Regions from separate parts of the Streptomyces sp. NPDC127100 genome, predicted to be linked through region 1. Evidence: riboswitches for the same ligand, from Rfam matches in the RefSeq annotation. Region 1 holds a riboswitch; each other region holds the start of a gene.
What was found. A riboswitch is a leader RNA that binds a small molecule or an ion and turns the genes downstream of it on or off. The one in region 1 is predicted to bind cyclic di-AMP.
Positions count from the first base shown of each region.

Region 2: linked by a shared signal. The riboswitch ahead of ACFWJB_RS33535 (M23 family metallopeptidase) and the one ahead of ACFWJB_RS17685 (M23 family metallopeptidase) in region 1 are both predicted to bind cyclic di-AMP.
Region 3: linked by a shared signal. The riboswitch ahead of ACFWJB_RS26980 (peptidoglycan DD-metalloendopeptidase family protein) and the one ahead of ACFWJB_RS17685 (M23 family metallopeptidase) in region 1 are both predicted to bind cyclic di-AMP.

Region 1 covers NZ_JBHXFL010000016.1:109,694-116,862, reverse strand. Annotated here, with positions in the region: gene ACFWJB_RS17700 (GNAT family N-acetyltransferase) at 1-2,917, opposite strand, end outside; gene ACFWJB_RS17695 (HPr family phosphocarrier protein) at 3,091-3,372, shown strand; gene ACFWJB_RS17690 (GntR family transcriptional regulator) at 3,489-4,181, opposite strand; gene ACFWJB_RS17685 (M23 family metallopeptidase) at 4,407-5,171, opposite strand; cyclic di-AMP (ydaO/yuaA leader) riboswitch at 5,184-5,347, opposite strand; gene ACFWJB_RS17680 (M16 family metallopeptidase) at 5,539-6,927, opposite strand; gene ACFWJB_RS17675 (M16 family metallopeptidase) at 6,924-7,169, opposite strand, start outside.
Region 2 covers NZ_JBHXFL010000066.1:10,662-17,830, forward strand. Annotated here, with positions in the region: gene ACFWJB_RS33520 (dihydrofolate reductase family protein) at 1-499, shown strand, start outside; tRNA gene ACFWJB_RS33525 (tRNA-Met) at 552-625, shown strand; gene ACFWJB_RS33530 (PP2C family protein-serine/threonine phosphatase) at 787-1,980, shown strand; cyclic di-AMP (ydaO/yuaA leader) riboswitch at 2,242-2,397, shown strand; gene ACFWJB_RS33535 (M23 family metallopeptidase) at 2,409-3,440, shown strand; gene ACFWJB_RS33540 (aldo/keto reductase) at 3,590-4,534, shown strand; gene ACFWJB_RS33545 (PrsW family intramembrane metalloprotease) at 4,604-5,920, opposite strand; gene trmB (tRNA (guanosine(46)-N7)-methyltransferase TrmB) at 5,931-6,794, opposite strand; gene lhgO (L-2-hydroxyglutarate oxidase) at 6,823-7,169, opposite strand, start outside.
Region 3 covers NZ_JBHXFL010000037.1:2,569-9,737, forward strand. Annotated here, with positions in the region: gene ACFWJB_RS26960 (aspartate aminotransferase family protein) at 1-932, shown strand, start outside; gene ACFWJB_RS26965 (helix-turn-helix domain-containing protein) at 1,010-1,654, shown strand; gene ACFWJB_RS26970 (DUF6126 family protein) at 1,651-1,770, shown strand; gene ACFWJB_RS26975 (tyrosine-protein phosphatase) at 1,796-2,593, opposite strand; cyclic di-AMP (ydaO/yuaA leader) riboswitch at 3,033-3,189, shown strand; gene ACFWJB_RS26980 (peptidoglycan DD-metalloendopeptidase family protein) at 3,194-4,117, shown strand; gene ACFWJB_RS26985 (SGNH/GDSL hydrolase family protein) at 4,342-5,127, shown strand; gene ACFWJB_RS26990 (TetR/AcrR family transcriptional regulator) at 5,255-5,875, opposite strand; gene ACFWJB_RS26995 (carboxymuconolactone decarboxylase family protein) at 5,936-6,520, opposite strand; gene ACFWJB_RS27000 (MBL fold metallo-hydrolase) at 6,690-7,169, shown strand, end outside.

The sequences.
Region 1 (7,169 bases):
GCGTCCGCGGACCGAGGTCGTCCCGGGCGGGCGGGGGCGCGAGGCGGACGGAGGCGCCGAGGACGCTCAGTCCGTCCGGGGCGACGACGACCGGTTCGAGTGTGACCGCGACGACCTCCGGGTGGTCGTGGACCAGCCGGGAGACCCGCAGCAGCAGCTCCTCCAGGGCGGAGGCGTCGACCGGGGCCGAGCCGCGCCAGCCGAAGAGGAGGGGCGCGGTACGGACCGAGCGGATCAGGGAGGCGGCCTCCCGGTCCGTCACCGGGATCAGCCGGTGCGCCATGTCGCCGAGGAGCTGGGTGGCCGCCCCCGCCAGGCCGAAGGAGAGCACCGCTCCGGCGGCCGGGTCGATGACCGCCCGCACGACCGTGTCGACGCCGCGCGGCGCCATGCCCTGCACCACCGGCCGCAGTTCCTCGGGCTTGCCGAAGAGCTCGGTCAACTCGGCGTACGCCCGGCGCAGTTGCTCCTCGTCCGCGAGGTCGAGGCGTACGCCGCCCAGGTCGGCACGGTGGCGCAGGTGCGGGGCGGTGGCCTTGAGGGCGACGGGGTAGCCGAGGGTGCCGGCGGCGGCGGCGGCGTCGTCGGGGGTGGGAGCGGGCAGGGCGCGGTGCACGTGGATGCCGTACCGGCCGAGCAGCTCGCAGGTCTCCTCGGCGCCGAGGGTGAGTCCCTGTCCGCGCGCGAGGTGTCCGCCGATCAGCCCGGCGGCGCCCTTCTCGTCGATGTCGTCGTACTCCGGGACCCTGCCGGGCTCGGCGGCGTCGCGGCGCCACTGCGCGTAGGCCACGGCCTGGGCGAGGGCGCGGACGGCGCGCTCGGCGGCCGGGTAGGCGGGGATGAGGCGGGCTCCCTCGGGGGCCGCCGGGGCGCCGGCGGACGGCTCCGGCGCGGGGGTGCCGCCCGGGGTGCGCGAGGCGGTCGGTGCTTTCGATGCGTTCGGGGTTTCCGGGGCTTCCGGTGCTTCCGGTGCTTCGGGGGCGCCCGGGGTGCCTGGTACCTCCGGGGCGGCTACTGCTGCCGAGGTGCCCGGGGCTGCCTGCGGTGCGGTGCTCGCCGCGGCGGACAGGGCCTGGGCGAGACCGCCCAGCTCCACGTGGACCACGAGGACGGGCTTGTCGGGCACCGCGGCCGCCGCCGAGCGCAGCGCCTCGGCCAGCGCCGCGTCCCCGGCCGCCCCCTCCCCCACCGTCGGGATGGCGGTCACCACCACCGCGTCGCAGGTGTCGTCGGCCAGCGCCCGGGACAGGGCCGCGTGGAAGTCCTGCGGGGAGGCCGCCGTGGTCAGGTCCAGCGGAGGCTGCGGCCGCAGGCTCTCCGACAGGCACGCGTCGTAGGTGAGCAGCCCCAGTGACTCGGAGTTCCCGAGGATCGCCACCCGTGGTCCGGCGGGCAGCGGCTGGCGGGCGAGCAGCAGGCCCGCGTCGACCAGGTCGGTGATCGTGTCGACGCGGATCACCCCGGCCTGGCGCAGCAGCGCGGAGACCGTCGCGTGCGGCAGCCGCGTCGCCCGTACGGCGTGGCCCTGCGGCGCGACGCCGCCGTGCCGGGCGCCCTGCACCACGACCAGCGGCTTGGCCGCCGCCGTGCGCCGGGCCAGGCGGGTGAACTTGCGGGGGTTGCCGATGGACTCCAGGTACATCAGCGCGACGTCGGTCTCCGGGTCGTCGTACCAGTACTGGAGGACGTCGTTGCCGGACACGTCGGCCCGGTTGCCGGAGGAGATGAAGCTGGACACGCCGGTGACGCCGGTCACCCCGCCGCCGCGCCGGTGCAGCCGGGAGAGCAGGGCGATGCCGATGGCGCCGGACTGGGCGAACAGGCCGATCCGGCCGGGGCGCGGCATCTCCGGGGCGAGGGAGGCGTTGAGCCGCACCCCGGGAGCGGTGTTGATGACGCCGAAGGCGTTGGGTCCGATGATCCGCATGCCGTACGAGCGCGCCTGGCGCACGAGGGCGCGCTGGCGTTCGCGCCCCTCGGGGCCGCTGTCGGCGTACCCGGCGGAGATCACGACGAGGCCCTGCACACCGTGTTCGCCGCACTCGGTGACCACCTCGGGGACGCGCTCGGCGGGCACGGCGACGACGGCGAGGTCGACGGGCCCGTCGATGTCGCGCACCGAGCGCCGGGCGGGCACCCCGTCGAGCTCCTTCACCTCTTCGGGGAGGGCCGCGTTCACCGCGTGCAGCCTGCCGGTGTAGCCCGCGTCCCGGATGTTGCCGAGGATGCTGCGGCCGACGCCGCCGGGGGTGCGGCCGGCTCCGATGACGGCTACGGAGCCGGGCTGGAGCAGGCGCTGCACCGACCGGGCCTCCGCGCGGTGTTCGCGCGCGTACTGCACGGCCAGGGAGCGGTCGGTGGGCTCGAGGCCGAACTCGAGGCGGACCACACCGTCCTCGAAGCTCCGCTTCTGGGTGTACCCGGCGTCCATGAACACCTTGATCATCTTGGTGTTCGCGGGCAGCACCTCGGCGGCGAAGCGGCGGATGCCGCGCTCCCGGGCGACGGCGGCGATGTGCTCGAGGAGCGCGGAGGCGACGCCCCGGCCCTGGTGGGCGTCCTGGACGAGGAAGGCGACCTCGGCCTCGTCGGCGGGGGACGACGCGGGCGCACCGCCGGCGCCGATCCGGTCGTAGCGTACGGTGGCGATGAACTCGCCGCCGATGGTGGCCGCGAGTCCCACCCGGTCCACAAAGTCGTGGTGCGTGAAGCGGTGGACGTCCTTGGCGGACAGGCGAGGGTACGGCGCGAAGAAGCGGTAGTACTTCGACTCGTCGGAGACCTGCTCGTAGAAGCTGACCAGGCGCTCGGCGTCATCAACGGTGATGGGGCGGACGCGCGCGGTGCCGCCGTCGCGCAGCACCACGTCGGCCTCCCAGTGGGCGGGGTACTCGTGCCGGTCCGACGAGGTCTGCATGGGCCCCAGAGTACGGCTCGCGTACGACAACGGCGCGGGGCAGTCTGTGGAACGGGAGCCCGGGCCGAGGCCGCGGCCCGACGGCCACCCGGGGCGGCGCACGGCCGTCCGGCCATGCTTCACGATGTGGGAAACTGGTCTAGACAACCTGAACACCTGAAGGGCAGCAACACATGGCTGAGCGCCGCGTCAACGTCGGCTGGGCCGAGGGCCTCCACGCCCGCCCCGCCTCCATCTTCGTCCGGGCCGCCACGGCCACAGGCGTCCCGGTGACGATCGCCAAGGCCGACGGCAACCCCGTCAACGCGGCCTCCATGCTGGCCGTCCTGGGCCTGGGCGCCCAGGGCGGCGAGGAGATCGTCCTCGCTTCGGACGCCGAGGGCGCGGACGTCGCCCTGGACCGGCTGGCGAAGCTGGTCTCCGAGGGGCTCGAGGAGCTTCCCGAGACCGTCTGATGTGACGGCACACGAAAGGCCCGCCCGGACCACCGGGCGGGCCTTTTGTCGCCCCTGATTCCGGGCAGCACGAATAGGCCCCGTGAATTATCCCTCTTTCGTATACGGCACCCGTGTTAATGCCGGAGCACCGGCGTGTTTACGGGACGTTGCGCATTCCTCACGCCGTCGGGGCGGTCGCCGGACGTGAAGCGCAACCGGTGCGCCGCCGCCGACCGCTCGGCGTGCAGCGCCATGAGCGCCCGCGCCCGGTCGCCGTCGCCCCGTGCCACCGCGTCGACGACCGCGCCGCGCTCCGCCCACTGCTCCGCCGCGCCGGGCACCGTGTCCACGAGGTACATCCAGTCGATCTTGCGGCGCAGCTGGATCAGCATCGCCGTGAGGGAAGGACTGCCGGCGGCCTGTGCGAGGGTCTCGTGGAACCAGCCGCCCAGCGCGCGCAGGTCCTCGCCGTGGCCCTGCCTTGAGCGTTCCTGCCCCAGCCTGACCAGGCCGCGCAGCACCTTGAGATGGGCCTCGGTGCGGCGCCGGGCCGCGCGGGAGGCACCGAGCGGCTCCAGGAGCGTGCGGGTCTCGAGCAGGTCGGCGGCCTCCTGTTCGGTGGGTTCGGCGACGCACGCGCCCGCGTGCCGCCGGGTCACCACGAAGCCCTCGGCCTCCAGGGTGCGCAGCGCCTCGCGGACCGGGACGCGGGAGACGCCGTAGCGGCGCGCGAGCAGTTCCTCGGTGAGCCGGCTGCCGCGCCCGTGGACGCCGGCGACGATGTCGTCCCGAATCGCCGTGCACACCGAGTGCGCCGGAATACGCATGTCCGACCTCCGCCCTGATCCCCGTGAAACGTCGACAACGGACGCGTGTTCCGTGACTCTAGGCCAATGAACCGCAATTTCGGAGGGGCCGCCGGAATTCAGGGATATTTTTTGGACTTCCCCGGACGGGAAACGAATCCGGCAGGGTGGTGCGGGCCCGCACGGAAATACGGCAGGGCCCCGGCTCGGGGAGCCGGGGCCCTGCGCGTGCCGTACCGTCCGTCGTCAGACGTTCACGCCGTGGGAACGGAGATAGGCGACGGGGTCCATGTCCGAGCCGTACTCCGGGCTCGTGCGGGCCTCGAAGTGCAGGTGCGGGCCGGTGACGTTGCCGGTCGCACCGGAGAGACCGATCTGCTGGCCGGCGCCGACCGACTGGCCGACCGAGACGCCGATGGACGACAGGTGGCCGTACTGGGTGTACGTGCCGTCGTGCATCCTGATCACGACCTGGTTGCCGTAGGCACCGCCCCAGCCGGCCTCGACGACGGTGCCGACGCCGACCGCGTGCACCGAGGCGCCGGTCGAGGCGTGGAAGTCGATGCCGGTGTGACTGCCGGAGGACCACAGGGAGCTGCCGGCCTGGTAGGCCGTGGACACGTAGGAGCCGGCGATCGGCGCCACGAAGGTGTTGAGGCGCTCGCGCTCCGCCTCGCGCGCGGCACGCTCCTTGGCCTCGCGCGCCTCCTCGGCGGCCTCGGCGGCCCGCTCGCGCGCGGCCTCCATGGCCGCCTCGCGGGCGGCGGCGTCCAGGGCGGCCTGCTTCTGCGCGGTGGCCTGGGCGTCGATCTCGTGGGCGATGGAGTCGCCGATGGTGACGACCGGGGTGAGTCCGCTCTGCTCGACCTCGGGCTCGGCGGCGAGGGCCGGGGCCGCGAGGGTGCCGACGACGCCGGTGGTGGCGAGGGCCGCGACGCCCGCCGCGCGGGCGGTGGTGCGGTGCATGCGGCTGGGACGGCGGTGCTTCCCGGTGGCGCGCGTGAACGCCATGTAGAGGCTGGTCCTTTCCTTCCCTCTCGCCTACCGGGTTAGCTGACGGGTTCGGAGCAGGAAGGTCTCCTACGGACCCCCTCGCCGGAGCGCGGGCGTCCGATTCACCCCAGGGACTGCGATGGGTCCCCGGCTCCCCTGGCTCGCGCCGTACGGGGACTCGGCGATGACTGTCCGGTGCCGCGGGTGCGGCGCACTGCCTGACGAACAGCCCGGACGACGCTAGACGCGGCTGTCTTCAATTCTCAAACGCAACATGGTTTTTGTAGCGCACGCCACAGGGCAGACGGGCAGCCTCTCCCCCAATTCGGACATCGGACGGCCCTGGTGACACCCGGGTCACCAGGGCCGTCGCGCACCCGTGCCGCTACTCGGCGGCCACGACGGTGACTTCACCGATGCCGAGGGCCTCGACGGGCTCCCTGATCTGTGCCGCGTCGCCGACGAGGACCGTCACCAGGCGGTCCACCGGGAAGGCGTTGACGACCGCCGCGGTGGCCTCCACGGTGCCGGTGGCGGCCAGTTGGCGGTACAACGTGGCCTGGTAGTCGTCGGGCAGGTGCTGCTCGACCTGGTCGGCCAGCGTGCTCGCGACGGCGGCCGCCGTCTCGTACTTCAGCGGCGCCACGCCCACCAGGTTCTGCACGGCGACGTCGCGCTCGGCGTCGGTGAGTCCGCCCTCGGCGAGCGTGCGCAGCACCGTCCACAGGTCCTGGAGCGCCGGACCCGTGTTGGGCGTGTCGACGGAGCCGCTGATGGCGAGCATCGCGGCGCCCGTGCCGTCGGGGGCGGACCGCAGGACCTGCCCGAACGCCCGCACGCCGTAGGTGTAGCCCTTCTCCTCGCGCAGGACGCGGTCCAGGCGTGAGGTGAGGGTGCCGCCGAGGCAGTACGTGCCGAGCACCTGGGCGGGCCACACGCGGTCGTGCCGGTCGGCTCCGGTGCGGCCGATCAGCAGCTGCGTCTGCACGGCGCCGGGGCGGTCCACGATGACGACCCGTCCGGTGTCGTCGGCGGTCACCGGCGGCACCGGGCGCGGCTCGGCGGCGGAGCCGGTCCATGCGCCGAGGGTGTCGCCGAGCAGCTCGTCGAGGTCGATGCCGGTGAGGTCGCCGACGATCACCGCGGTGGCGGTGGCGGGGCGGACGTGCTTCTCGTAGAAGGCGCGGACGGCCGCCGCGTCGATGTCCGCGACCGTCTCCTCGCTGCCCTGGCGCGGGCGCGACATGCGCGAGTCCGCCGGGAACAGCTCCTTGGAGAGCTCCTTGGCGGCGCGGCGGGAGGGGTTGGCCAGCTCGTGCGGGATCTCGTCGAGCCGGTTGCGCACCAGCCGCTCGACCTCGCTGTCGGCGAACGCGGGCGCCCTGAGGGCGTCGGCGACCAGACCGAGGGCCTTGGCGAGGCGCGAGGCGGGCACCTCCAGGCTCAGCCGGACACCGGGGTGGTCCGCGTGCGCGTCGAGGGTGGCGCCGCAGCGCTCGAGCTCGGCGGCGAACTCCTCGGCGGAGTGCTTGTCGGTGCCCTCCGAGAACGCGCGCGCCATGATCGTGGCCACGCCGTCCAGGCCGGCGGGCTCGGCGTCCAGGGGGGCGTCGAGCGACACCTCGACGGCGACGACCTGCTGGCCGGGACGGTGGCAGCGCAGCACGGTGAGCCCGTTGTCGAGGCTGCCGCGCTCGGGTGCCGGGAACGCCCACGGCTTGGGCTCGCCGGCCTGCGGCTGGGAGTGAAATTCCATCGTGGCGAGCTCGGTCACTTGGCCGCCTCCTCGTTCTTGTCGGTGGCGTCGTTCTCGTCGGCGGGGGCGGTGGGCTCGTAGACGAGCACCGCGCGGTTGTCGGGGCGCAGACGGGCCTTCGCGACCTCCTGGACCTCCTCGGCCGTCACCTCGAGCACCCGCCCCACGGCGGTGAGGGCGAGCTGCGGGTCGCCGAACAGGACGGCGTACCGGCACAGTTCGTCGGCGCGGCCGGCGACCGTGCCGAGCCGGTCCAGCCA
Region 2 (7,169 bases), on a different contig from region 1:
GCTCATGCGGTACCGGCCGACCGCCCCGGGCTCCGCCGGCCGGGTGTCCGCCGCCGACCGGCACTGGCTGGCGCTCGCCTGCGAGCTGGCCGAGCTGTGCCCGCCGTCCGGCACGGCGTTCAGCGTGGGTGCCGTGGTCGTCGCCGCCGACGGCACGGAGCTCGCGCGCGGCCATTCCCGGGAGGGCGGGGACCCGGTCGTGCACGCCGAGGAGGCCGCCCTCGCCAAGGTCGACCCGTCCGATCCGCGGCTCGCGACCGCGACGGTGTACAGCAGCCTGGAACCGTGCGCCCGCCGTTCCTCCCGGCCGGCCCCCTGCGCCCGGCTGATCCTCGACGCCGGGGTGCGCCGCGTGGTCACGGCCTGGAGCGAGCCGGACACCTTCGTGTCGGGCGCCGACGGCAGCGGGGTGCTCACCGACGGGGGCGCCGTCGTCGTCCTGCTGCCGGAGTTCGAGGCGGCGGCGAAGGGCCCGAACCGTCACCTGGCGGGCCACTGAGGAACGCGTGTGCGTTCCACCCCCGACATGACGTACACTGGTGACACAACGACGCGGGGTGGAGCAGCTCGGTAGCTCGCTGGGCTCATAACCCAGAGGTCGCAGGTTCAAATCCTGTCCCCGCTACTCAAGGCCGAAGGCCGGAATCCTCAAGGATTCCGGCCTTCGGTGTGTCCGCCTCCGTCACCCGGCCGGCCCGCACGGCTCGCTCCCCGCCCCTCCTCCGGGAAACCTGGAGGACGGGACGGCAAGCGGCGTGGACGTGCAGGGGCGGCGGGAGACGAGTGGTGCGGCCAGGTGAGGTGGACGGCGAGGGCCCGTATGCCGGGGCCGGGGGTCGGCTGCCCGGCGACCCCGTGCCCGATCCCGGCCTCGGCCCGGTGCCCGCGCCGCCCGTCGCGCGGGAGCGGCGGCGGACCCCGTACGGCCGGGCCCTCGTGCGCCTGCTCCCCGTCCTGCTCATCGTCGTGGCCATCCTGTACGACCTCTTCACCCCCCGGTACTTCACCGCGGGTCCCCTCTACACGGCCGCGCCCCTGGTCGCGGCGCCCGTCTACTCGCGGCGCGGCACCGCCCTCACCGGCCTCGCCGTGGTCGCCGCCGTCGTCGGGCTCCAGCTGAGCAAGGGCGTCATCCACTACGTGGACTCGCTCACCGAGCTGATCACCATCGCGACGGTCGCCGGCCTCGCCGTCTTCGTGAACGCCTTCGTCCGCCGCACCGACGAACGGCTCGCCTCCGCCCGCGAGATCGCCGAGGCCGCCCAGCGCGCCGTGCTGCCCGAGCCCGCCGGGCGGATCGGCGGCTTCGAGATCGCCGCCCGCTACGAGGCGGCGCAGGCCGGCGCCTTCATCGGCGGCGACCTGTACGCGGTGCAGGACAGCGCGCGCGGCGTGCGGCTCATCGTCGGCGACGTGCGCGGCAAGGGCATGGGCGCGGTGGCCGCCGTCGCCGTGGTGATCGGCGCCTTCCGGGAGGCCGCCGAGCAGGAGGCGACGCTGGAGGCGGTCGCGCAGCGGCTGGAGCGGGCGCTGGCGCGCGAGGGGGCCCGGCGCGACGGGCTGGACGCCTTCGAGGGGTTCACCACCGCCGTCCTCGCCGAACTCCCGCACGGCGAGGGGGTCGTCCGCGTCGTCAACCGCGGCCATCCGCCGCCCCTGCTGCTGCACCCCGACGGCACCGTGCACCCGGTGCAGGCCACGGAGTCCGCACTGCCGCTCGGGATGGGGGAGCTGGGGGTGTGGCCCGACCGGGCGGTGCCGACCGGCTTCCCCGGCGGTGCCACGCTGCTGCTGTACACCGACGGGCTGTCGGAGGCCCGCGACGCCCACGGCCGCTTCTACGATCCCCACGCCCGGCTGACCGGCCGGGTCTTCCGGCGCCCGGCGCACCTGCTCGACACCCTCGCCGACGAGGTGCGACGGCACTCCGGGGGCGGCATGGCGGACGACATGGCCCTGCTCGCCGTGCACCGGCACTGAGCCGGACGACCACATCGAACAGAGTCACGGGGGGTGACGAAGTGAGCGCCCTCCGCATAACAACTGACACACCATCAGGAACGTGTGTGGTGATCTTTCGGCCTGAGGGGCGGTCAACTGGACCGCATTTGGCCCTTCATGGGGTGTACGTCCGGGCCCGATCCCTTAACGATCAAGAGGAACGGCTTGGAATCGGCGCCTCGCGTCTATTAACGTTCGATAACGCAGCGCGGTCGTCCCAGCCGTCACAGAAGGCGGCTCCGTGCGCACGCGCCGAATCCCGTGAGGGAACCGGGGAACCACCACTTGGGGTGAATCGGGCGTATGCCGCCGTGGAGACACGGCACGTATACGCGCGTAGGAGACCTTCCTGCTCCGAACCCGTCAGCTAACCCGGTAGGCGGAAGGAAGGAAAGGAGTACGCCCACGTGGCGTCCAACCGGCCTGCCCCCGAGGCCCCGTTCGTGCCGAGCACGCACGACACCGCATCCTTCGGCTACGACGGCCACCGCGCCGAAGAGGGCCCCTGGGAGGAGTGGAACCCCACCGCGGAGTCCATCCGTCCCGTGCGCGGCCGGCACCGCGTCGCCAAGCAGCGCGGCGGACTCGCCCGCAGCTCCACCGTCCTCGGCGTCGGCGTCATCGCGGCCGTCGGAGCGGGCGGCATGGCCAGCGCCCAGACCGGCAAGCCGCCGGTGTCGATCTCGATGCCCGATCTGCCGAACGTCGGCTCGCTGATCTCCGACGACGAGCCGGAGCCCGAGGGCTCCGCCACCCCGCTCAGCGGCATCGGCGTGACGGCCGGCGACACCGCCGAGGGCACCACCGACGCCGGTGAGGTCCTGCGGGCGCGCATCATGCAGCAGGCCGAGCAGCAGCAGGTCCAAGTGGAGGACAAGGCCGCCGCCGAGGCCGCGGCCGCCGCCGAGAAGCAGGCCGCCGAGGCCGCCGCCAAGGCGGAGAAGGAGGCCGAGGCCAAGGCCGCCGCCGCCAAGAAGAAGGCGGAGGAGGAGGCCGCGAAGAAGGCCGAGGCCGAGCGGCTCGCCGAGCTGGCCAAGCAGTTCACCCTGCCGACCTCCTCGTACACGATCACCTCCACCTTCGGTCAGGCCGGTTCCATGTGGTCCTCCGGCCACCACACCGGCCTCGACTTCGCCGCGCCCACGGGTACCCTCGTCAAGGCCGTCCACTCGGGCACGATCACCGAGGCGGGCTGGGCCGGTTCCTACGGCTACCGCACCATCCTGACCCTGGACGACGGCACCGAGCTGTGGTTCTGCCACCAGTCGTCGATCAGCGTCGGAGTCGGCCAGAAGGTCAGCACCGGGGACGTCATCGGCCGCGTGGGCGCCACCGGCAACGTCACCGGACCGCACCTCCACTTCGAGGTACACGTCGGCGGTGCCGAGGGCGGCGTCGACCCGGCGGCCTGGCTGCAGGGCAAGGGCCTCAGCCTCTGAGACCGGGGCGTCCGTCAGCGGCGCCCACGACACCCACCTCCGGATCCCGGCAGTCCTGACGGCGACCCCCCGACGTCAGGGCTGCCGGTTTGCGCGAACTTTGCGTCGCGCTGGAATGACCGGTTCCGGGGCGCTTGTTGTCGCCCTACATGACTTCTCTGCGCAAGCTCGGCTCCTCCGACCTCGAGGTCTTCCCGCTCTCCCTGGGCGGCAACGTCTTCGGCTGGACCGCCGACCAGGACACCTCCTTCGCCGTCCTCGACGCCTACACCGCCGCCGGCGGCAACTTCGTCGACACCGCCGACTCCTACTCCGCGTGGGTCGACGGCAACAGCGGCGGCGAGTCCGAGACCCTCATCGGCAAGTGGCTCGCGGCGCGCGGCAACCGCGCCGACCTCGTCATCGCAACCAAGGTCAGCCAGCACCCGGAGTACCCCGGCCTGTCCGCCGCCAACATCAAGGCCGCGGCCGACGCCTCGCTGCGCCGCCTGGGCACCGACCACATCGACCTCTACTACACCCACTTCGACAAGCCCGAGGTGCCGGTCGAGGAGATCATCGGCGCGCTCGACGAACTGGTGCGCGCGGGCAAGGTCCGGTACATCGCCGCCTCCAACATCACCGCCGAGCGGCTCTCGGCGTCCCTGGAGTTCTCCGACCGCGAGGGCCTCGCCCGGTACGTGGCCCTCCAGCCCCACTACAACCTGGTCTCGCGCGACACGTACGAGGGCGGGCTGCGCGACGTCGCCGAGCGGGCCGGTCTCGCCGCCGTGCCGTACTACGCCCTCGCGGCCGGCTTCCTCACGGGCAAGTACCGGCCCGGGACGACCGTCGACAGCCCCCGGGCGGGCGGTGCCGCCAAGCACCTGGAGAGCGAGCGCGGCCGGCGGGTGCTCACCGCCCTGGACGAGATCGCCGAGGCCCACGGCGTGCCGGTCGCCACGGTGGCCCTGGCCTGGCTGGCGGCCCGGCCGACGGTGGCCGCGCCGATCGCCTCCGCGCGGACGGTCGAGCAGCTTCCGGCGCTGCTGGGCGTGGCGGAGCTGGAGCTGACGGAGGCCGAGGTGCGCGGGCTGACGGAGGCGTCCGCCTGAGGCACCCGCCCGGGGACCGCTCAGCCGCCGCTACGACCGGTACGGGTACGCGGTGCCGGGGGCATGGGCCTACGCGGCGTACGGGGCGGGTGCCGTGTGCGCCGCGTGGCCGCCGTACGCGCCGTACGCGCCGTAAGTCCCGTACGCCGGCCACGGGGGCACGGCCACCGGGAGCGGCGGCGCCGTGGCACGGGCCGCGTGGTCCAGTGCCGGGCGCGCCACCTCCCGCCGACGCCACAGCTCGGTCAGCAACTCCCGTTCCCGTACGACGTAGTCGGCGCCCGCCCGGCCCCGGAGCCCCCGGTGCCGCAGGGACGCCAGCGAGGTCGCGTACGCCGCGTACTCCGCCACCGTCCGCGCGGCGGGCTTCCCGGCGTGACGGCGGGCGTACTGCCGGGCGATGCGGCGCGCCCGCATCGAGCCGAGCGCGAACGGCTCGGCCGGCGTCAGCCAGCCGGCCACGGCGTAGACGGGCAGCTCGGCCCGCACGGCGCCCAGTTCGCGCTGCCGGGTCCACACCGCGAGCCAGGTCAGCAGCCCGAAGGCCGGCACCATGAAAGCGGCGTACACGGCGAAGAAGCCGTACTCGCCGAGCGAGGCCGAGCCGTTCCACAGCGCGTGCGTGCCCATCGCGAGCAGCAGGCCGGACAGGGGGAGCAGCACGCGCCGCAGGCGCCGGTGGCCGGGGGAGAGCGCGGCGGCGCCGAAGCCGACGCCGGTGAGCACGGTGAACAGCGGGTGGGCGAAGGGCGACATGACGACCCGGACGAAGAAGGTCGCCGCGGTCACCGAGGCGAAGCCCCGGTCGCCGGTGAGCTGGTCGGTGCCGAAGGCGGTGCCCAGGTAGAGGATGTTCTCGGTGAAGGCGAAGCCCGTGGCGGTGACACCGGCTATGACGAAGCCGTCGATGATGCCGGTGAAGTGCCGTCTGCGGTAGAGGAAGACCAGCAGCACCGCCGCGGCCTTGGCGGACTCCTCCACGACCGGCGCTATCACCGTGGCGCCCAGGGTGTCCGCGCCGCCGGGGTCGGCGGTGGCCGTCGCTATCCACCTGGTCGCGAAGCTGTTGGCGACGATCGCTATCAGTGCCGCCGCGCAGGCGCCCCAGGCGAAGGAGAACAGCAGGTTCCGCCAGGGGCCGGGGTCGACCCGGTCCAGCCAGCGGAAGGCGGCCACGAGCAGCGGTACCGGAAAGACCGCCAGCCCCAGCCCCACCAGGAACCCTTGCGTACCGGTCTGTTCGCGCACCAGGGCCAGGATCACCGCGCCGGCGAGCGCGAGCAGGACGGCCGGGGCGCCGTAACGCACCCAGGTGCGCTGCCACCAGTGCGGACGCGTGCGGGGCTGCGTGGGCGGACGCGTCGGATACGGGGGACTGGTGGCCACGGCATGGACCCTAACCGGTGGGAGGCTGCTCCTCGTGCTGTTCGCCGTGCTGCCCGCGGTCGGGCACGGAGGGCTGGACGCGGCGGAAGAGCAAGTCGTTCACCACATGTCCCTTCTCCAGTCCCTGGCCCTCGAAACGGGTCTGCGGCCGGTGGTCGGGACGCGGCGCGAAGCCGCCGCCGGGCACGGTGTTCTCGAAGTCGGGGTGCGCGGTGAGGACCTCGAGCATCTGCTCCGCGTACGGCTCCCAGTCGGTGGCGCAGTGCACGACGCCGCCGGGCGCGAGGCGGGACGCGGCCAGGGTCAGGAACTCCGGCTGGATCAGGCGGCGCTTGTGGTGCCGCTTCTTCGGCCAGGGGTCGGGGAAGTAGACGCGCAGTCCGGCGAGGGAGCCGGGGGCGAGCATCTCGCGCAGCAGGATGATCGCGTCGCCGTTGCCCACGCGGATGTTGGACAGCCCGTTCCGGTCGGCGAGAGCGAGCAGATTGCCCTGGCCGGGGGTGTGGACGTCCACGGCGAGGATGTTGGTGTCCGGGTCGGCCGCGGCCATCCGGGCGGTGGCCTCGCCCATGCCGAAGCCGATCTCCAGGACGACGGGGCCGGTGTTCCCGAACAGCTCGGTGAGGTCGATGACCCGCTGCCCGTCTATGTCCAGGCCCCACTTCGGCCACAGCCGCTGCAGCGCGTCCGCCTGCCCGGTGGTCACCCGGCTGCGGCGCGGCTGGAAGCTCCGGATACGGCGCTCGAAGTGCGACCCGGCGGGATCGGCCTTCGGCCCGTCGGGGAACCGGGGCTCGCCCTTGGCACGGGCATGCCGGTCGGGGGTGCCGAGGGGCGGCTGCGGGCTTTCGGGGGCATGGCGTGAATCAGACACAGTGAGTCGATTTTACGGCCGGGCCGCTTCATCCCGCGCCCAGTGCCGTCAGCGCCCGCCGGGCCACCTCCCGGCCGATCGGCAGTGCCGCGGTCGCGGCGGGGGACGGTGCGTTCAGGACGTGCACCGCACGCGCCCCCTCCTTGATCAGGAAGTCGTCCACCAGCGTCCCGTCCGCCAGCACCGCCTGCGCCCGCACCCCCGCCGGCGCCTTCACCAGGTCGCCCTCCGTCACCGCCGGCAGCAGTCTGCGCACCGCCGACGTGAACGCCGCCCTGGACACCGACCGGCGCAGCTCCCCGGCGCCGTACCTCCAGTGGCGCCGGGCGATGCGCCACGAGCCCGGCCAGGCGAGCGTGGCACCCAGCTCGCGGG
Region 3 (7,169 bases), on a different contig from region 1:
CCTTCCACGGGCTGACCACCGGCTCGCTGTCGGTGAACGGCGAGGCCTGCTTCCGGGACGGCTTCGCACCGCTGCTTCCCGACACCGCCGTACCGCTCGGCGACCTGGACGCCCTGGCCCGCGAGCTGGGCCGGGGCGACGTGGCCGCACTGATCGTCGAGCCCATCCAGGGCAAGGGCGTCCACGAGGCCCCGCCCGGCTACCTGCGCGCCGCACAGGAGCTGCTGCACCGGCACAAGGCGCTGCTCATCGCCGACGAGGTGCAGACCGGACTGGGGCGGACCGGCGCGTTCTACGCCTACCAGCACGAGGAGGGCGTCGAGCCCGACCTGGTGTGCGTCGCGAAGGCGCTGTCCGGCGGGTACGTGCCGGTGGGGGCCACGCTGGGCAAGGACTGGATCTTCCAGAAGGTGTACTCCTCGATGGACCGGGTGCAGGTCCACTCGGCGAGCTTCGGCTCCAACGCGCAGGCCATGGCCGCCGGGCTCGCGGTGCTGTCGGTGATGGAGAACGAGGAGATCGTGGCGAACGCCGCCGCCGTGGGTGAGCGGCTCAAGTCCCGCCTGACGGAGCTGGTGGACCGCTACGAGCTGCTCGCCGACGTCCGGGGCCGGGGGCTGATGATCGGCATCGAGTTCGGCCGGCCGAAGTCGCTGCGGCTGCGCAGCCGCTGGACGATGCTGCAGGCCGCGCGGAAGGGGCTCTTCGCCCAGATGGTGGTGGTGCCGCTGCTGCAACGCCATCGGATTCTGACGCAGGTGTCCGGCGATCATCTCGAGGTGATCAAGCTGATCCCGCCGCTGGTCATCGACGCGTCGGACGCGGACCGGTTCGTCGACGCCTTCACCGACGTGATGGAGGACGCCCACCACGGCGGGCTGATGTGGGACTTCGGGAAGACTCTGGTCAGGCAGGCGGTGGCGAACCGCTAGCCGGCGGGGGCCGGCCGTCCCTTTGCCTGTGAGGCAACAGAATTGCCTTGCAGGCAAAACTGGGGCTGAATAGAGACATGACCTCCTCGAACGACCCGTCGGGGGAGCCGGCGGACGCCGTGTCCTCCGTGGTCGCCCCGCAGCTGCGCGCCCTGCGGCGCCGTGCTGCTCTCACCCTGGAGGCGGCGGCCCGCGCCGCGGGGCTGTCGCCCGCGCACCTCTCCCGGCTGGAGACCGGGCAGCGTCAGCCCTCGCTGCCGATGCTGCTCTCGCTCGCCCGTATTTATGGTACGACCGTCTCGGAGCTGCTCGGCGAGACGGCCGCGGACCGGGACGCCGTCGTGCGGGCCGGGGACATGGAGCCGACCGCCGCGGGCGGCTGGACGTACTGGCAGGCCGGCGGTTCCGGCCGCGGGATGCAGGCGCTGCGCGTCCGTGTGCCGCACGGCTCCCAGGGCGACATCGTGCGCGTGCACCCCGGCGAGGAGTGGCTCCACGTCCTGCGGGGCCGGCTGCGGCTGCGCCTCGGGGACGCCGTTCACCTGCTCGGCCCGGGCGACAGCGCCCACTTCGACTCCCTGACCCCGCACCGGATCGCCGCCCAGGACGCCGACGGGCTCGAGCTCCTCTTCGTCCACACCCTGCTGCAGAGCCCCACGGCGGCGCTGTGCCTGGGGCCCGTCACCACACCGACCCGTCACACCGCAGGAGAGATGCCATGAGCACGATCCAGGACAAGCTCCCGCGCGCCCTGTGGGTGCGACTCCTCATCTACATCGCCCTCGGGCACGTCGTCGCGGGCTTCCTCTTCCTGCTCTTCGAGGTCGGCGCCAAGTAGCCGGCCGGCACCGTGAGCGGGTGGCTCAGTCCACCATCCGCTCGCGCAGCCGCTCCCGGATCTCCGGGGTGACGCCCAGCCCCTTCTCCAGGTAGGCGTCGACCCCGCCCCAGGTCGCCTCGACGGTCTCGAAGGCCGCGGACAGGTATTCGGCGCGCGCGTCGAACAGGGGGCTGAGCAGCTCCATGACCTCGGGGGAGTAGGCCGAGGCAGCGGATCCGCTGCGGCGCACCTTGTAGCGGCGGTGCGTCGCGTTCGACTTCAGGTAGTCCTCCACGATGGCGTCGCGCCGCACGCCCAGGGCGAGCAGGGTGATCGCGATCGACAGGCCCGCGCGGTCCTTGCCGGCCGCGCAGTGCATCAGCGCGGGGACGCTGTCCTCCGCGAGCGCGTGCAGCACCCGGGAGTGCTCCGCGGTGCGCTCCTTGATGATCGTGCGGTAGGAGGCGATCATCCGGTTCACCGCCCGGCCGTCCGCCAGGATCTCGCGGAGCTGGTCGAGGTCGCCGTCGCGGACCATCCTCCAGAACTCGGCGCCGTCGGCCGGGTCGCTCAGCGGCAGGTTCACATTGCGCACGCCCGGCAGCTCGACGTCGGGTCCCTCGAGCCTGTGGTCGGCGGCGTTGCGGAAGTCGAAGATCGTGTGCAGCCCCAGTGAGGCGAGGAACGCGGCGTCCTCCCCGGTGGCGTGCGCGAGGTGGCCGCTGCGGAACAGCACGCCCTGACGCACACGGCGCCCGTCCTCGGTCGGCAGTCCGCCCACGTCCCGGAAGTTGCGCACGCCGGCCAGCTCGGGTTCGGTCGACGGGACCTGCTGCGTCACGGGGGCTCCTCCCACTCCGCCCCGCCGGCACTGCTCGCCGACGGGCGCCCAGCCGACGATACGGCATCCCTTGCCTGCGGCAACGGGCTGTTCGCGGGGCAGCCGGCAGGTCCGAACAAGGGGCATCCGGGGCTTCTGTCCGAATTAGCCTTTTACTCCGAACTCGTAGGCAAATAAGGGGTGCTGGGGCATCTCCCGTGAGCAGCGTCATAACGGTGACCGTGCGTGGCTCGTCATGTCCACGTAATGTGCGTGCGTTTCAAGCCTCTTCACGAAGAGGGGCGCTCACGGAATCGACGGAGTGTGACCGCCCGTCCCCGCAAAGGATCAAGCGAAACACCCGTCCGCGGAATCACTCGCTTGTCCGTTCGCATCCCGGTCGCTTACGTTCACCACCGATCCGGACGGACGCCTAATCCTGCCGCCGACCGGAGCCCGCATCCATCCACCACCCGTACACGGCAGGAGCGGGGGACCCACAGGTACAACGCCTGTTCCGGTTCCCGGAACGGCTCGGGGTAAAGCCGCGTCACGACGCGGCCGGGCATCTCCAGCCCGCACCCGACAGCTCACCTCGCAGGCGCCGGAGAGGAATTCGCCATGCCCGCGAAGGGTAAGCACCGCCGTACCAAGGCCCAGCGCCTCACCCGCACCATCGCCGTCGCCGGAACCGGTGGCGCCGCGCTCGCGCTCCCGCTGATGGGTGCCGCCGCCGCCAACGCCGCTCCCGCGCACTCCGTCGCCGGACAGTCCGTCCAGTCCGTCGCGGCCGGTGCGCAGAAGTCGGCCGACAAGGGCTCGGCCTCGCACACCTACGTCGTCAAGAACGGCGACTACCTGTCGAAGATCGCCAACGAGCAGCACGTCGACGGCGGCTGGAAGAAGCTGTACGCGGACAACCGCGAGGCCGTCGGCTCCGACCCGTCGCTCATCCACCCGGGCCTCAAGCTGTCGATCGGCCAGAAGGCCGCGGCCGGCTCCGCCAAGTCCTCCCCGGCTCCGGAGAAGGCCGCCGAGAAGCCGGCCAAGGCCGAGAAGTCCGCCGAGAAGTCGGACACCGCGAAGACCTCCGCCTCGAAGTCCTCGGGCACGAGCACCCAGTCCGCCGGCACCACCAGCGGGTACACCGCCCCCGTGGCCGGCGCCGGCGTCGGCACCCCGTACCACCAGTCCGGCAGCATGTGGTCCAGCGGCTACCACACCGGCACCGACTTCGTCGTCCCGACCGGCACTTCCCTGAAGGCCGTCGGCGCGGGCACCGTCGTCTCCGCCGGCCCGGGCGGCGCGTACGGCAACCAGGTCGTCATCAAGCTCGCCGACGGCTACTACGCCCAGTACGCCCACCTGTCCTCGATCTCCGTCTCCGCCGGTCAGTCCGTGACCGTCGGCCAGCAGATCGGTCTCTCCGGTGCCACCGGCAACGTGACCGGACCGCACCTGCACTTCGAGATCCGCACCACGCCGGACTACGGCTCCGACGTCGACCCGGTCGCCTACCTGCGTTCGCACGGCGTCTCCCTCTGACGACGTCCTCCGCGCAGTCCCGCGCCACCGAAGGCCGGACCCCGATCCCCGGGTCCGGCCTTCGGTGCGTCCGTCACCGGGCCCCGCTTATTCCTGAGTTGGCGAACACTTTAGGAGTGGCCTTTCTCACCGCCCGTCAACCCCTTCCTACGGTCGCGTAGGTCACATTCCACGGTGAATCATGGACCGACGTGGCAGACGATTCGAAGAGTGACAGCAGAGCAGTGATCGGGTCGTACGTGGCGGTGGGGGACAGCTTCACCGAGGGCGTCGGCGACCGCGGGCCCGACGGGTCGTTCGTCGGCTGGGCCGACCGGTTCGCCGTACTGCTCGCCGACCGGCGCCCCGAGGGCGACTTCACGTACACGAACCTGGCCGTACGCGGCAGGCTGCTCGACCAGATCGTGGCGGAGCAGGTACCCCGGGCCGTCGAACTCGCACCGGACCTGGTCTCTTTCTGTGCCGGCGGCAACGACATCATCCGGCCCGGCACCGACCCGGACGAGGTGGCCGAACGGTTCGAGCGGGCCGTGGCCGCGCTGGCCGCCACGGCCGGCACGGTGCTGGTGACCACCGGCTTCGACACCCGGGGGATACCCGTCCTCAAGCACCTGCGCGGCAAGATCGCCACCTACAACGGGCATGTGCGGGCGATCGCCGACCGCTACGGCTGCCCGGTGCTCGACCTGTGGTCGCTGCGCAGCGTCCAGGACCGCAGGGCCTGGGACAGCGACCGGCTGCACCTGTCGGCCGAGGGGCACACCCGCGTGGCGCTGCGCGCCGGCCAGGTCCTCGGCCTGGCCGTCCCGGCCGACCCGGACCAGCCCTGGCCGCCCCTGCCGCCGCGCGGCACCCTCGACATCCGGCGGGACGACGTGCACTGGGCGCGGGAGTACCTGGTGCCGTGGATCGGGCGCCGGCTGCGCGGCCGGTCCTCGGGGGACCACGTGATCGCCAAGGGGACGCTGACGGCGGACGACATCAAGCTGCGGATCGCCTCGGTGGCGTGAGGGTGGGGCCCCGGTGGCGTCGGCGGGAGGCCCCGCCGCCCCGCGGAAGTCGCCCGGCGGCTCCGGCTCGGCCCTTCGCCCCCGCGGGAGGGGCCGGTCGGCCAAGCGGACCCACCGGGGCACGCGCTCAGCGCCGGGGGGTGGTCAACGCCTCCCGTTCGAGGCCGAGTTCCCGGGCGAGTGCCCCGTCCACCCACTCCAGCGCACGGGCCCGGGACACCGCGCCCGTGTACGACGTCAGCTGCACGGCCAGCCCGTCCAGCAGCGCCGTCAGCCGCAGGGCGGCGCCGTCGGGGTCCGGGCAGGGGAACTCCCCGGCGGCCACACCCTCCGCGATGACCTCGGCGATGGCCGCCTTCCACTGCCGGTCCAGCTCCCGCGCCACCTCCCGCAGCGCGGGCTCTCGCAGCGAGACCGCCCAGCCCTCGATCCACAGCCGCCATCCCTTGGCCTGGCCGGTCGGGGCGTACCACCGCACGGCCGCGCGCAGCCGGCGCAGCGCCGACGTGCGGCGGCCGAGCAGCTTGCGCAGGCGGGTCAGGTCCTCCTCGGCGGCGCGGGTGAACGCGGCGGCGACCAGCTTCTCCTTCGTCGAGAAGTGATACAGCACCAGCGCGCTGCTCACCCCGAGTGCCGCGGCCACGTCGGCGATCCGCAACGCCGCCACGCCCCGCGCCGATATCTGCTCGATGGCCGCGCGCAGCAGCTCCTCGCGCCGCTCCGCCACACTCAACCGGACTCTCGCCACGCCCGTCACCCTATACAGGCGCCCGCACGTGCCACGACGGCCACCTGCGGCCCCGCCGGCTCAGTCCGCCGTGGCGGTGGCCGCGCCCGTGCGCCCCGCGCCGGGCAGGTCGCAGGAGTCCTTGAAGCCCTGGCTGGTGAGGCCGAGTGCGGCGTTGATGCGGGACCGCAGGTTCTCGACGGCGACCATGGCCGTCAGCTCCACGAACGCCGGCTCGCCCAGCCGGGTCCGCAGCCGCTCGGCGAGATCGTCGTCGACGGCGGGCGGTGTCGCCGTCACCGCCTCGGCGTACTCCATGACGTCGCGTTCCAGCGGCGTGTAGGCGTCGCTCTCCCGCCAGAGCGGCACGTCGTGGAGCTTGCGGCGGTCCATGCCGCGCCCGGCGCTCTCCCAGTATCCGAAGTCCATGCACCAGGAGCAGCCGATCGAGGCCGCCGAGGCCATCACCGCGAGCGCCTTCAGATCGGCGTCCAGCCTGTTCCAGCGGGCCACGGACTGCTCGAACCGAAGGTCGCTCCAGAGGACGCGCGGGTTGTGCGCGAGGGCCTTGCCCGGGTCGAGGACCTTGCCGTAGGTGCGCCGGGAGTACCACTCCATGACGCGGAAGAAGAAGGTGCGGGGCGGGGTGAGGGATACGCGGGCCATGGGGGGCCACCTTCCTGTCCGTCGGTCGTGCCGATCCGTTCCCGGCGCTCCGTGGGGAGCGCCCTCACCGGTACGACGAGTGGAGGGAACCCGGATGTGACATCCGTCGTTCGACGTGACGTCGGACAGGACGACAATGAGAGCCTGACCCACTCCACCAGGAGGTACCGTGGCCGCCCCCCGTTCCCCCCGTACCGGGCTCCGCGTGCCGCGGCCCGCCGCCTTCGGCGTCGACCCGGGCGGTGAGCGCATGGCGCGTATCCGCAGATCCCCGCACTTCCGCGACGGAGTGTTCCAGAACCCCGGCGGCCCCGCCCGGACCCGCCCCTCCGGTTCGGCCCGCGCATTCGCCCGCGTCTACTTCGACCGGGAGTCGCGGCTCGGCCGTGCCCCGCAGGGCACGGTTCCGGTGCACGCCACCACGCTCGCCGACCTCGCCCGGCCGTCCGCCACCGGGCTGCGGCTGACCTGGACGGGGCACTCCAGCGTGCTCGCCGAGATCGACGGACAGCGGGTGCTCTTCGACCCCGTCTGGGGCGAGCGCTGCTCCCCCTTCCCCTTCGCCGGCCCCAAGCGGCTGCACCCGGCCCCGGTGCCCCTGGCGTCCCTGGGTCCGGTCGACGTCGTGGTGATCTCCCACGACCACTAC